2 regions of the Stenotrophomonas sp. 85239_Sma genome follow, and region 2 is predicted to be linked to the other one. Evidence: riboswitches for the same ligand, from Rfam matches in the RefSeq annotation. Region 2 holds a riboswitch; the other holds the start of a gene.

Region 1 (6,599 bases), 280 kb from region 2:
CAGTTCCCGGCGCTGTACCGCCGCGAAGCGGTGCTGGTACCGATGCGGTAGCGGTTCTGCACAAAAAAGACGCACGGCCATCCAGCCGTGCGCTTGGGAAGTATCGGCCGTGCCCCGATCAGGCCCGGCCGACAACGACATGCTAGGCTCGCCATCATCATGGGTACAGCACCAGATGGCGGGAACTTCGATGGATACAGATGACCAGAGCGCGATGATCCCACCCCGCTACCAGCGGCTGTCCGACGAACTGGCCGAGGCCATCCACGGCGGGCGCCTTCCGGTCGGCAGCCGCCTGCCTTCGCTGCGGCAGATGGCCCTGCAGCGCAGGCTCAGCCTGAACACGGTGATTGCCGCCTATCGCCAGCTGGAAGACGCCGGCCTGGTCATTCCGCGGCCCAAGGCCGGCTTCGAGGTCGCGCCGCGGCTGTCGGTACCGGAGCGTTCGCTGCGGGATACCCCGTCCGCACCCACCGCACCACTGCAGCAGGTGCTGATGGCCCGCGTGCTGGAAGCACAGCGGCGCCCCGGTGTGGTCGACCTGGCCTTTGCCGGTCCGCGCGGGCGCCAGTTCTATCCGGGCGCGCAGCTGGCCCGGCATACCGCGCAGGTGCTGCGCCACGGCCTGCAGACGGTGGAGACCTACGCGCGCCCGAACGGCTCGCCGCGGCTGCTGGCGCAGATCGTGCGCCGCGGGCCACGCATGGGCCTGCACACCCACAGCGAGCGCCTGCTGCTGACCCACGGTGCGATGGAGGCCCTGCAGCTGGCGCTGCGCGCGGTCACCCAGCCCGGTGATGCGGTGGGCATCGAGGCGCCGTCCTACTTCAACCTGTACCCGTTGCTGGCCAACCTCGGCCTGCAGGCCATCGAGCTGCCCACCCATCCGCAGCACGGCCTGGATGTGGATGCGCTGGATGCGCTGCTGGAGCACACCCCGCTGGCCGCGCTGGTGGTGATGCCCACCGTGCACAACCCGCTGGGCTGCACCATGCCGACACCCGCCAAGCAACGCCTGGCCGAGCTGGTCAACGCACGGCAACTGCCGCTGATCGAGGATGCGGTGTACGCCGAGCTGCAGTTCTGCGAACCGCCGGCGCCCTTGCTGAAGGCCTTTGATCGCGATGGCTGGGTGATGGTGGTCGGTGGTTTCTCCAAGACACTGGCACCGGATTACCGCATCGGCTGGCTGGACGGCGGCCGCTTCGCCGAACGCATCGCACTGCTCAAATTCCAGTCCACCGGCGGCGAGCCGCAGTTGCTCGGCGACGCGGTGGCCGCGTATCTGGAAGCGGGCAGCTACGAGCACCACCTGCACCGCATGCGCCGGCTGTACCGCGAACAGGTGGGACGGCTGCGCCAGCTGGTGGCCGAACACTTCCCGGCCGGCACCCGCGCCACCGAACCGCAGGGCGGGTTCCTGCTGTGGCTGGAACTGCCGGGCGTGGATACGCGCGAGCTGTTCGAGCGTGCATTGCAGGAGGACATCGTGTTCATGCCCGGCCAGGTCTATTCACGGGGTGCGCGTTATCGCCACTGCCTGCGGCTGTCGTGCTGCCAGACGCTGGACGCGCGCTTCATCGGCGCAGTGGAGCGGCTGGGTGCGATCGCGCGGGAGCTGGCGCTGATTGATCGGTAGCGCCGGGCCATGCCCGGCGGGCTTTCTGGTCGCCGCGCTGCGCGCTCGCGGGGCATGGCCCGGCGCTACCCCGGGTCCCCGCGCAGATTGGCACTCAGCGCCTCACCACTCGCACCCGGCAGATGCGGCAGCCGTCCCCAGCACGGCATCGGCAAGCGTTGCTGCAGGGTCCTGATGTTCTCGTCCTGGCGCTGCATCGCCGGGTCGATGTGGTTGCCGATCCAGCCCAGGCACTCCACGCCGCTGGCCTGCAGCGACTGCGCAGTCAGTCGCGCGTGGTTGACGCAGCCCAGCCGCATGCCCACCACCAGCAGCACCGGCAGCCGCAGTGCACGTACCAGGTCCAGCTGGTCCAGCGTGGCCGAGACCGGCGCCAGCCAACCGCCAACGCCCTCCACCACCACGACATCGGCCTGCGCGCGCAGTCGCGCGAACGCGGCCACGATCGGCGCCAGCTCCACCTGCACGCCATCCTCGGCAGCGGCCAGTTCCGGTGCCAGCGGCTGCCGCAGCGCATACGGGTTCAGGTCGGCGTAGTCCGGCACCGGCCAGCTGGCTGCCTGCAGGGCCAGCGCGTCTTCGTTGCGCAGGCCCTGCCCCAGGTCTTCGCTGCCGCTGGCCACCGGCTTCATGCCTACCGCGCGCAGGCCGCGCCGGCGCAGTGCATGCAGCAGCGCGGTGCTGGCTGCAGTCTTGCCGATCTCGGTATCGGTGCCAGTAACGAACAGGGCGGGCGGCAGCGTGGCGGGCAGCGGCATCGATGGGCTCCAACGGGACGACAGGGCGTGCATTATCGCCGGCCCGGCGTGCTTGCTAGACTGCGGGCATGTTCGCCAATGCCTCGCTTACCGGCAGCAAGCCGGAACAATACGCCCAGCTGCTGGAACAGGCCCGTGGCCTGGTCTACGCCGAGTCCGACCGCATCGCCAACGCGGCCAACCTCTCCGCACTGGTCTACCACGCCCTGCCCGACCTGAACTGGGTGGGCTTCTACCTGTACGATGGCAAGGAGCTGGTGGTCGGCCCGTTCCAGGGCCTGCCGGCCTGCGTGCGCATCCCGCTGGACAAGGGCGTGTGCGGTGCCGCCGCCAGCCAGCGCGTGACCCAGCGCGTGGACGACGTCGATGCCTTCCCCGGCCACATCGCCTGCGATTCGGCCTCGCGCTCGGAACTGGTGGTGCCGCTGCTGCGTGGTGATGAACTGATCGGCGTATTCGACATCGACAGCCCGAAGGTCGGCCGCTTCGATGCCGATGACCAGGCCGGCCTGGAAGCCATCGCCCGCGTGTTCGTCGAGGCGCTGGGATGAGCGCACCGAAGCTGCGCAACATCGGCCCGAAGAGTGCGGCGTGGCTGCGCCAGGTCGGCCTGCGCAGCCGCGAGGACCTGGTTGCAATCGGTGCGGTCGGCGCCTTCGTCAAGGTCAAGCGCGCGGGCTTCAAGCCCAGCCTGAACCTGTTGTACTCGCTGGAAGGCGCGCTGCTGGACTGCCACTGGCAGGAACTGAGCGAGCCGCAGCGTGAGGCGCTGGTGCAGGATTACGAAGCGCGCATCGCCGCGCACCCGCTGAAGGCGGCCGGCCCGGCGTCGGGTCCGGTGCATGAGCAGCGCTTCGACGCCGACGATGACGCGGAAGACAGCGTGGCCGAGCACGCCGACGAGGACTGACGGGTAGTGCCGGCCGCTGGCCGGCAACTGCACGATCTTTGCAGCGTTCCTGAGGAAGCCGGCCAGCGGCCGGCACTACCGTCGGGTCAGGGCTGCTGCAGTTCCAGCAGCTCGCCCACCAGCCCGACCTCACCGCGTTCCACCCACACCCGCAGGCGGGTGCCGTGATCGATGCGCAGTGCCCAGCACAGTGACATCGGCAGGCCGCAGACCTGTGACAGCACCATGCGCAGTGGACCACCATGGCTGACCACCAGCGTCGGCACCGGATCGTCAACATCAAGCAGGCGATCCAGCGCGCGCGCGATGCGCCGCTCGAAGTGGCCCCAGCTTTCACCATTCGGTGGCGGGAATGCATGCGGATCGGCGTGAAAGGCCGCCAGCGCGTCCTCCGGCAGGTCGAACAGCGACTGCCCGTCCCAATCGCCGAAATCCAGCTCTTCCCATTCCTCGTCCGCTTCCACGTCCAGCCCGCGCGGGGTGGCCAGGGCCATCGCCGTGTGCAGCGAGCGCAGCCGCGGCGAACTGATCACCCGCTCCCAGGGCTGCGCAGCGTAGGCGTCGACCAGTTCCTGCGGCAGGCGGGCCAGCTGCGGTGGATCGCTGCGGCCATCGAGGAACTCATCGCGACCGTTGCCGGCATGGCGGACCAGGTCGAGGATCATGCACGCGTCCTGTACGGGCAACGCGGGAACAGCGGAAAACAGGCGGACATCGGCAACGGCACCACGGGATCGAGGGACCATTCTAAAGGCACGGCAAAGGCAGTCGAGCAGGCTCGACGCTACGGGCCGCCTTCGATGCCGTAGACTGCGCGCACTTCCAGGTGACCTGCGGCCACGGCCGGCAGGTTGAAACGGGAAGCCGGTGACGCGTGATTCAACGCCATGCCGGCGCTGCCCCCGCAACGGTAAGCACGTCAGTTCCAGGCAACAACGCCACTGTGCCGCAGGCATGGGAAGGCGCCTGGACGGTGGCCTCGCGCCACCCGGCGGCAAGCCCGGAGACCGGCCCGGAAGCCTCAGGTCGCGATGCGGTGGGCATGGCGCTGGATGACCGCAGCCTGCGCTGCGGCGTCGGCGCATGCCTGCCTTCGCGGCTCCTCCCCTTCGCCACGCGGGCGTGCGTGGCACCTGGAGTCCCCCATGAAGCTGCAGTCCCGAATGCTGTCCCTGGCCGTGCTGGCCGCCCTGCCCGCGCTGGCCCAGGCCGCCGATGACACCACCGCGCTCGACCAGATCCTGGTCACCGCCACCCGCACCCCGATCGCCCTGCAGGACAGCATCGCGCCGGCACAGGTGATCGATCGCGCGCAGATCGAATCCAGCCAGGCCACCTCGCTGCAGGAGCTGCTGCGTGGCCGCGCCGGCATCAACCTGGCCAATGCCGGCGGGCTCGGCAAGCAGAGCTCGCTGTTCCTGCGCGGCACCAACTCGGGCCACACCGTGGTGCTGGTCGACGGCGTGCGCATCAACAGCGCCGACCTCGGCCTGGCCATGTACCAGGACCTGCCGCTGGCGCAGATCGAGCGCGTGGAAATCGTGCGCGGCCCGCAGTCCAGCCTGTACGGCGCCGACGCCATCGGGGGCGTGATCCAGATCTTCACCCGCCGCAACCAGGGCGATTTTGCTCCGCACTTCCAGCTCGGTGGCGGCAGCAACGGCCTGCGCGAAGCCAGCGGCGGCATCGGCGGCGGTACCGAACGCGGCTGGTTCGGCGCCGACATCGCCTACCAGCATTCCGATGGCATCGACGCCTGTCGCGGCTCGGCGACGCTGTTCACCGGCTGCTTCGCCGACGAACCCGACCGCGATGGCTACCGCAACCTGTCCAAGAGCCTGCGTGGCGGCTACACCGTCAACGACCAGTGGAACGTGGAAGGCAGCGCGCTGCGCGCCGACGGCAAGAACCACTACGACGGCTATTACAACTACTCGGAAACCCGCCAGCAGGTGCTGGCCGGCAAGGTGCGCTACACCCCGTCCGAGCGCCTGGCCTTAACTGCAAATGTCGGCCGCAGCGACAACGAGTCGGATAATTTCGGCGACTTCGGTGCCCGCGGCAGCGCGCAGACCCATCGCGACAGCGCCTCGCTGCAGGGTGACATCACCTTGGCCGAAGGCCAGCTGCTGAGCACCGGCGTGGACTGGAGCGAAGACAATCTGGATGGCAGCAGCGCCGGGTATCTCGTCGACAGCCGCCGCAACACCGGCGTGTTCGTGCAGTACCAGGGCCGCTTCGGCCGCCACCAGCTGCAGGCCAGCGCGCGCAATGACGACAACCAGCAGTTCGGCAATCACGCCACCGGCAGCGTTGGCTGGGCGATGGAGCTGGGCCACGGCCTGCGCGTCAATGCCAGCTACGGCACCGCGTTCAAGGCACCGACCTTCAGTGACCTGTATGACCCGTGGAGCGGCGTGCCAACGTTGAACCCGGAGAAGTCGAAGAGCGCCAACCTCGGTGTTTCGCAGCAGGGCCAGGGCTGGCATTGGGGCCTGGACGTCTACGAGACCCGCATCGATGACCTGATCACCTACGATGCGTCCACCATGAAAATGCAGCAGGTGGAGAAGGCGCGCATCCGTGGTGCCGAGCTGACCGGCGGCGTGCTGTTGGCCGGCTTCGACATCAACGCGCAGCTGAGCTACACCGACCCGCGCAACCGCACCCACGGCAGCACCCAGTTCGACAACTGGCTGCCGCGCCGTGCACAGCAGACCGCACGCCTGGACATCGACCGTCGTTTCGGCGGTTTCCGCGCCGGCCTGACCGTGCAGGGTGCGGGCAAGCGTTATGACGATGCCGCCAACGCGGTGAAGGTTGGCGGCTACGGTACCTTGGACCTGCGCGCCGAGTACGCGCTGACGCCGGAATGGTCGCTGCTGGCGCGTGCCGCCAACGTGTTCGACCGCCGCTACGAGACGGTGGCGTGGTTCAACCAGCCCGGCCGCGAGTACCAGCTGAGCGTGCGTTACCAGCCGAAGTAAGGAAATGCGCCGGGCATTGCCCGGCGCATCCTGACGCCATCGACGCATGGCGTCGATCTACTGTGAGCCGAGCGTGGGCTCGGCTCTATACCGGAATGCCCGTGGCCAACCCCGGCAGCTCACGCAGGTCGTCGATCACCGCCACCGCATGCGCGGTGGCCAGGTCCAGGCCGCGCGGATAGCCGTAGCGCACCAGCGCGATCGGCATGCCGGCATCTTCGGCGGCACGGTAGTCGGTCAGCGAATCGCCCACCATCAGGCAGGCATCCACCGGCAACCCGAAGTGCGCGGCGATGTGCCGCAGT
Region 2 (6,599 bases):
ACCGCCCGCAGGCGACCATCGCGCAGGTAGGGCTCGGCCACGAACGCAGCCAGCCGGGTGATGCCGGCACCGGTCGCGGCCAACGTTGCCAGTGCATCGATGTCATCGCAGACCATGCTCGGCGGCAGTGCGGCGTCTACGCGCTGGCCATCCTTCAGCAGGCCCCAGCGCAGCGGCCGGCCATCGGTGGGGAAGCGGTGCAGCAGCCCGCGATGGCTGCCCAGTTCAGAGGGTTCCTGCGGCGTGCCATGGGCCTTCAGGTAGGCCGGCGAGGCGCAGAACACGAACGGCACGCGCGCCAGCTGCCGTGCAACCACACCGTCCTCCAGCTGCGCACCGATGCGGATGCTGGCATCCACCGCCTCTGGACCATGCTGCACGGCCCGGTCGGTCAGGCGCAGCTCCAGCTGCAGTTGCGGGTAGCGCTGCTGCAGCGACGGCAGCAACGGAGCAAGCACATGGCGGCCGAACGCGCTGCTGCTGGCGATGCGCAGCGGCCCGGCCGGTTCAATGTCGCCGGAGGTGACCAACGCCTGCGCGCGTGCCAGGTCGGCTTCGATATGGCGCACCTGCGCCAGGTACAGCGCGCCGGCTTCGCTGAGCGCCAGCTGGCGCGTGCTCCGGTTCAGCAGCCGTACCCCCAGATGCGCCTCCAGCCGGTTGATGTTCTGGCCGACGGCGGTGGCGCTGATGCCAAGGATGCGGGCCGCGGCGGAAATGCTGCCGGTCTCTGCGGTGCGGGTGAAGCTGCGGATCAATTGCAACAGGTTCATGACCGACCAGCTTGCCATGGGTATAGCCAAGTATCGCTTGGGACTGAACCAAGCAGGTCGGTTGCATCGGTGACCATCGATCCATCAGGCAGGGCGCTGCCCTACACTCGGGCGATGCGCCCCGATTCCATTCTTACCTTGTCCTGCCCCGACCGCACCGGCATCGTCTACCGCGTGTCCGGCCTGCTGTTCGACCACGGCTGCAACATCCTCGATGCCCAGCAGTTCGGCGACGAGGAGAGTGGCCGCTTCTTCCTGCGCGTGCATTTCGACCGTGACGCCGGCCTGCCGCTGGAGACCGTGCATGCCGCGATGGCCACGCTGGCCGAAGGCTTCGGCATGGACTGGCAGCTGCATGATGGCCGCCGCCGCGCGCGGCTGCTGGTGCTGGTCAGCAAGCAGGGGCACTGCCTCAACGACCTGCTGTTCCGTGCCCACAGCGGGCAGCTGAAGGTCGACATCGCGGCGGTGGCGTCCAACCACGCCGACTTCGCGCCATTGGCCGCGTCCTACCAGGTGCCGTTCCACCACCTGCCGGTGACCGCCGATACGCGTGCGGTGCAGGAACAACAGATCATCGACCTGGTCGAGCGCGAGCGCATCGACCTGGTGGTGCTGGCGCGCTACATGCAGATCCTGTCACCCACGCTGTGCCGCACGCTGGCCGGCCGTGCGATCAACATCCACCACAGCTTCCTGCCCAGCTTCAAGGGTGCGCAGCCGTACCACCAGGCGCACGCGCGCGGCGTCAAGATCATCGGCGCCACCGCGCACTACGTCACCGAGGATCTGGACGAAGGCCCGATCATCGAACAGGACGTGGCCCGGGTGGACCATGCGATGGCGCCGCGCGAGCTGGTGCGGCTGGGCAGCGATACCGAATCGCTGGTGCTGGCACGCGCGGTGCGCCGCCATGTGGAGCACCGCATCCTGCTCAACGGGCACCGCACAGTCGTGTTCCGTTAGGGTCGGGTTGCATCTACCGTCGCGTGCTCGATCACGGCCTTCCCTTCCTTCCTGCTTGCAGGCCTGGGGCAGGTGGAGCGAACACCGTCGATGTGCTCCAGAAGGCCCTGGGGGACCGGCGACCACATCGGGTCCAGGACGAAGTCCACGCCTTCGCGTCGTGCGAGTTTGGCAGCGGGAATGAAATCGGCATCACCGGCGACCAGAACAATCTGACGGACTTGTCGTTTGAGGGAAAGTGAGGAGATATCCAGGCCGATACGCATATCGACGCCCTTCTGTCTGACCTCGGGGTGCAGATCCTCGGGCAGGAGCGTGGAGAATGCGCGCTTGCCTTTCAGAAGTGCATCGAGCGTTCGGGAATCGGTTGTCCACGAACTGGAATCCGCGAGATGACCAAGGCGCAGTGCCACTTTGCGCTTCTGCTTCAGGGCCTCGTGCAGGCTGACCCTGAAGCATGCCTCCGGTGAGCGTGCATAGTCGATGCAGGCGCCCGAGATCGGGTTGTGCATCCGCTTTCGCAGCGGTGGGCAGTCGTAGAAGAAGATCCGGTAGAGATCCCGCCGCTCGCAACCTGACGAGGCCAGGTGGGCGAGCGCCCACCGATGCGCCACTTCTGCGGCACGCTCAGCGTTGCTGGCGTTGTGAGGTTCAATCCGGCGGAACCGCTTAACGAAGTAACCGCCATCGATCAGGATCGCTGTTGGCATGCCTTTGCCCTTCCGATTCCACCCAGTAAAAAGCCCCCGGTTCGGCCGTCCCGCGATCTGTAGGGGGGCGTACTTGGAGGGCTGGATCGAGTTCATTGTGTTGCCGCAGGCTGCGGCCTGCAAGCGGCAGAGGCGACATTCTTGGCTTTGGTATCTCACACCCAGCGACGCCGCGTCCATTGAGCGGCGGTCGCCCGTCAGATGATCGCAATCCCCGCCTTGCCCAGCGCCTCGCGCACCATTGCGTCGTTGGCGTCGGTCACCGGCCTGGTCAGCTCCCACAGGAACTTCACCCGGAAGCCGGACTTCACCGCGTCCTGTGCGCTCCACAGCACGCAGTAATCGCGGGCCAGGCCGCACACGTGCACTTCGCGGACGCGGCGCTCGTGCAGCCAGCCTGCCAGACCGGTAGCTGGGCGCTCGCCATCGGGGCCATGGTTCTCGCGGAAGGCGCTGTACGAATCCACCTGTTGGCGCGTGCCCTTGCGCAGGATCAGATCGGCCACGGTCCAGTCCAGGCCCGAGTGCAGGGCGGCACCGGCGCTGCCCTGTACGCAGTGGTCGGGCCACAGGGTCTGCGGCTGCGCGTGCAGCAGGATGGTCTCGAACGGGCGCCGGCCGGGGTACTGGCTGGCAAACGAGGCATGGTCGGCCGGGTGCCAGTCCTGGGTCGCCACCACGGTGCGGTAGCGGCGCTGCGCCAGCAGATCGGCAATCGGTGCCACCAGCGCATCGCCCTGGTCGCAGGCCAGCGCGCCACCGGGCATGAAGTCCGGCTGCAGGTCGATCACCAGCAGGGCGACGTCGGCGGGCAGGGCGGTCATGGCAGTTCCGGCACAACAGAAGGGGCGACCAGCGTGGCCGCCCCATGCCTGGACGTCAATCGCCCTGCGGCGTTTCAGCATCCTGCCCGTAGTACAGCAGGCCGATCCTGATCCGTTCGCGGCCGTTCTCGCGGCGGTGGCGGTTGGCGTCGCGCAGCGAGTACACGCAGCCGCAGTACTCCTGCTGGTAGAACTGCTCGCGCTTGCTGATCTCGATCATGCGGCTGGCACCACCGCCCTTGCGCCAGTTGTAGTCCCAGTACTGCAGGCCTTCATAGCGCGACGCGGCGCGGATGCCGCAGTCGTTGATCTGCGCCATGTTCTTCCAGCGCGAGATGCCCAGTGACGAGCTGATGGTGTCGTAGCCATGCTCATGCGCGTACAGCGCGGTGCGCTCGAAGCGCATGTCGAAGCACATCGTGCAGCGGATGCCGCGCTCGGGCTCGTTCTCCATGCCGCGCGCACGGCTGAACCAGTTGTCGGTGTCGTAGTCGCAGTCGATGAACGGGATGCCGTGCTGCTCGGCGAAGCGGATGTTCTCCTGCTTGCGCAGCTCGTACTCCTTCACCGGGTGGATGTTGGGGTTGTAGAAGAAGATCGCGTAGTCGATCCCGGAAGCGGTGATCGCCTCCATCACTTCGCCGGAACAGGGCGCGCAGCACGAATGCAGCAGCAGGCGCTTGCCGTCGGCGGGCAGGGTCAGGGTGGGGCGTTGGGGCTGGGTCATCGTCAGGTACCGCATGGGCCGCCGGCAACGGCGGTGGCCCACGCATCAGTGCATGGGTGAACGGGTCTGGCCGGATACCGTGAACAGGACGCGCGCGGCCACACCGCCTGCACGCGCAGGACGACGACGGCCCCGGCAACCTCCCCGCGGAGATTCCAGGTCGAGTCAGGGGACGGTCGTGTCCCCCGGCCGGGGCCGGTATTCGGGCTGATGGACACGGGCCGCAGCCCACCTACTACCCGCCGCTTCCCAGGCATGCGCCCAGTGCTGTTGGCAGGATTCGTTTCCATTCACCGCTGCGGGGCAGCTCCGGAATGGGCGCGCGAAGCGCCTTCACCGGATTCCCGTTTAAATCCTTCCCCGCGCCGGAGCGATGGGAGGGATACCTTCGGCGTGTGCAAAGTGGACCTGTTGGCCGCGCGGGTCAAGGGGCACCGGGGTCGGATCCCATTGCGCTGCAACGGGATCCGACCCCAGCGGAAGGAAGGGGTCGGATCCCGCTGCCACGCAGCGGGCTCTGACCCCGGTCGGGATGCACCTTCAACGCCCCGCCGCCGCCCGGGCGCGGATGTCGTCCATCCGCTGGTCGTGCAGCAGGCGGCCGTTCTCCCACACGGTCACCATCGCGTCCTCGAAGCCGGTCGGCAGCGTTTCGTCACCGCTGGGGGGCAATGCCACCGTGTGCAGGCTGCCGTCATCCAGGCGCCGCAGCAGGCGCATGCGGCCGCGCTTGCTGGCCTTGCCGGCGTCGGTGATCGGGTCCTTGTAGACATCGATCCACTCGCCGTCCACCCGTGCGGCCGAACACTTCAGCGCGAACTTCTGGGTATCGCGGTCCAGCCGCTGCAGCAGCGCACCGCCCATGCCGAAGGCCACGTTGTCGGCGGCGTAGCCGTTGTCGGTGATGCGCTGCAGGATCGCCCGGATGGTGTCCGGATTGATGCCATCGCCCTGGATCACCCGCACGTGGTTGAGCACGCGGTAGCCCTTGCCGTTGAGGCTGTGGCCGAAGGCTTCATCCAGCCGGCGCAGGCTTTCGGCCACCACCTCCACCGGGTCGCCCGAGTCGGGGCGGATGACCAGGGTGGCGCCCGAGGCGATCACCTCATCACGCAGCGTCGTGCCCCAGTGCTCGCTGATCGCGCGGTAGATGTCATAGCTGTCCGACACCACCGCCACGATCGCACCGGGCTTGCCGAACTGGCGCAGCATGTTGCGGTAGGCGTCCACCTCGCGCTCGCGGCCCCAGCTGGTGATGGTGCTGTGCTCGGCGGCGGGGATCGAATAACCGGCCATTGGCGCGTGATAGTGCGCGCGCGCCAGGCACAGGGCCGATACGGTATCGGTGCCGAGGAAGTTGACCAGATGTGCGGCACCGCCCAGCGCCGCCGATTCCAGGCTCGATACACCGCGGGCGCCGAAGTCGTGCAGCTTGAACGGCAGCTGCCCCTGCGGGTCGTCGCTGGTCTGCTGCAGGAAGCCGGCGATGGTCTGTCGCGCATGCCAGCTGATGGTGGCCACGGTGACCGGGTACCACACACGCAGCAGCAGGGTTTCCAGGTACGAAGGCACCCAGAACGCGGCCGGATCGGTCGACTCGATGGTCATCAGCGCTTGGTGCGTGGGCACCACGCTGCCCTCGGGCACGGCGCGGATGCGCACTGGCAGGTGGCCGCCCAGGCGGTCGACGATGCCGCGCCAGCCGGCCTCGTTGAACGGTTCGCCATGGGCGGCGAATACCGCAGCAGCGTCGTCGATGTCGGCGTGGGTGACCGGCCGTGCCAGGGCGTCCTTGAGGATCGCCTGCAGGCCGAAGAACACCGTGCGATCGTGCAGGCCGCCACGTGATTCCACGTAAAAGAACGTGGCATCGGTACCCGGCGGGTACTGCAGCCAATGGCTGGCCTTGTAGCTGTCGGTGTTGAGGAGAAGATTATCGAGGTAGTGCATGACGGAAGCTCCTTCGCGTCGAATGGCACCGGCGGTCTATCCGCCAGTGGGGAGGCCGGGCAGGTCAGCCGCGGCCGAGGAAATACTCCAGGATGTGCAGGTGGTCTTCGAACAGCTGCGGGCCCATGTCCAACGCTTCACTCACCGGTATCCAGCGCGCCTTGTCGGCGTCGTCGCCGCCGCGCACCGGCGGCAGTTCGCCGGCCGGGAATTCGAAGTGGAAACCGTGGGTAATGGTGCGGCCGCGCTGGCTGCGGTCGGGGTGGTCGAAGACCTGCTGGCCCTTCAGCGAACCCTTCAACACCGGCAGCGGAATCTTCAGCCGGGTTTCCTCGCGCAGTTCGCGCAGGCAGCTGTCGAGCAGGCTCTGCTCCTGGCCGACGAAGCCGCCGGGCAGCGCCCACAGCCCCTTGCCGGGTTCCGAGCGGCGCCGCACCAGCAGCACGTGGCCCGAATGCACCACCACCGCATCGGTGGTGACGAAGGTGGGCGCATACGGCGCATCCTTCCAGGCGGCCTTGTACTGTTCGATGAAGCGGTACTCGGCCACCAGCTGGCCATAGGCGGGCGCGCTCCTGCGGAACGCTTCGAGCATGTCGTACACCGGCGCCGGCACGTTGCCACGCAGCATCAGCAGCGCGCCGTGGAA

The links. Region 2 has a riboswitch for cobalamin ahead of ACYKG1_RS01105 (epoxyqueuosine reductase QueH). Riboswitches for the same ligand answer to the same signal wherever they lie in the genome.
Region 1: linked by a shared signal. The riboswitch ahead of btuB (TonB-dependent vitamin B12 receptor) and the one ahead of ACYKG1_RS01105 (epoxyqueuosine reductase QueH) in region 2 are both predicted to bind cobalamin.

The regions. Positions count from the first base shown of each region.
Region 1 is NZ_CM151163.1:523,574-530,172, reverse strand. It holds gene msrA (peptide-methionine (S)-S-oxide reductase MsrA) at 1-51, shown strand, start outside; gene ACYKG1_RS02440 (aminotransferase-like domain-containing protein) at 191-1,639, shown strand; gene bioD (dethiobiotin synthase) at 1,705-2,397, opposite strand; gene ACYKG1_RS02430 (GAF domain-containing protein) at 2,466-2,948, shown strand; gene ACYKG1_RS02425 (TfoX/Sxy family protein) at 2,945-3,307, shown strand; gene ACYKG1_RS02420 (histidine phosphatase family protein) at 3,394-3,972, opposite strand; cobalamin riboswitch at 4,115-4,337, shown strand; gene btuB (TonB-dependent vitamin B12 receptor) at 4,453-6,294, shown strand; gene gph (phosphoglycolate phosphatase) at 6,380-6,599, opposite strand, start outside.
Region 2 is NZ_CM151163.1:246,613-253,211, forward strand. It holds gene ACYKG1_RS01085 (LysR family transcriptional regulator) at 1-773, opposite strand, end outside; gene purU (formyltetrahydrofolate deformylase) at 888-1,739, shown strand; gene ACYKG1_RS01095 (NYN domain-containing protein) at 1,736-2,545, opposite strand; gene pncA (bifunctional nicotinamidase/pyrazinamidase) at 2,647-3,273, opposite strand; gene ACYKG1_RS01105 (epoxyqueuosine reductase QueH) at 3,329-4,015, opposite strand; cobalamin riboswitch at 4,177-4,406, opposite strand; gene ACYKG1_RS01110 (nicotinate phosphoribosyltransferase) at 4,541-5,950, opposite strand; gene ACYKG1_RS01115 (bifunctional nicotinamide-nucleotide adenylyltransferase/Nudix hydroxylase) at 6,015-6,599, opposite strand, start outside.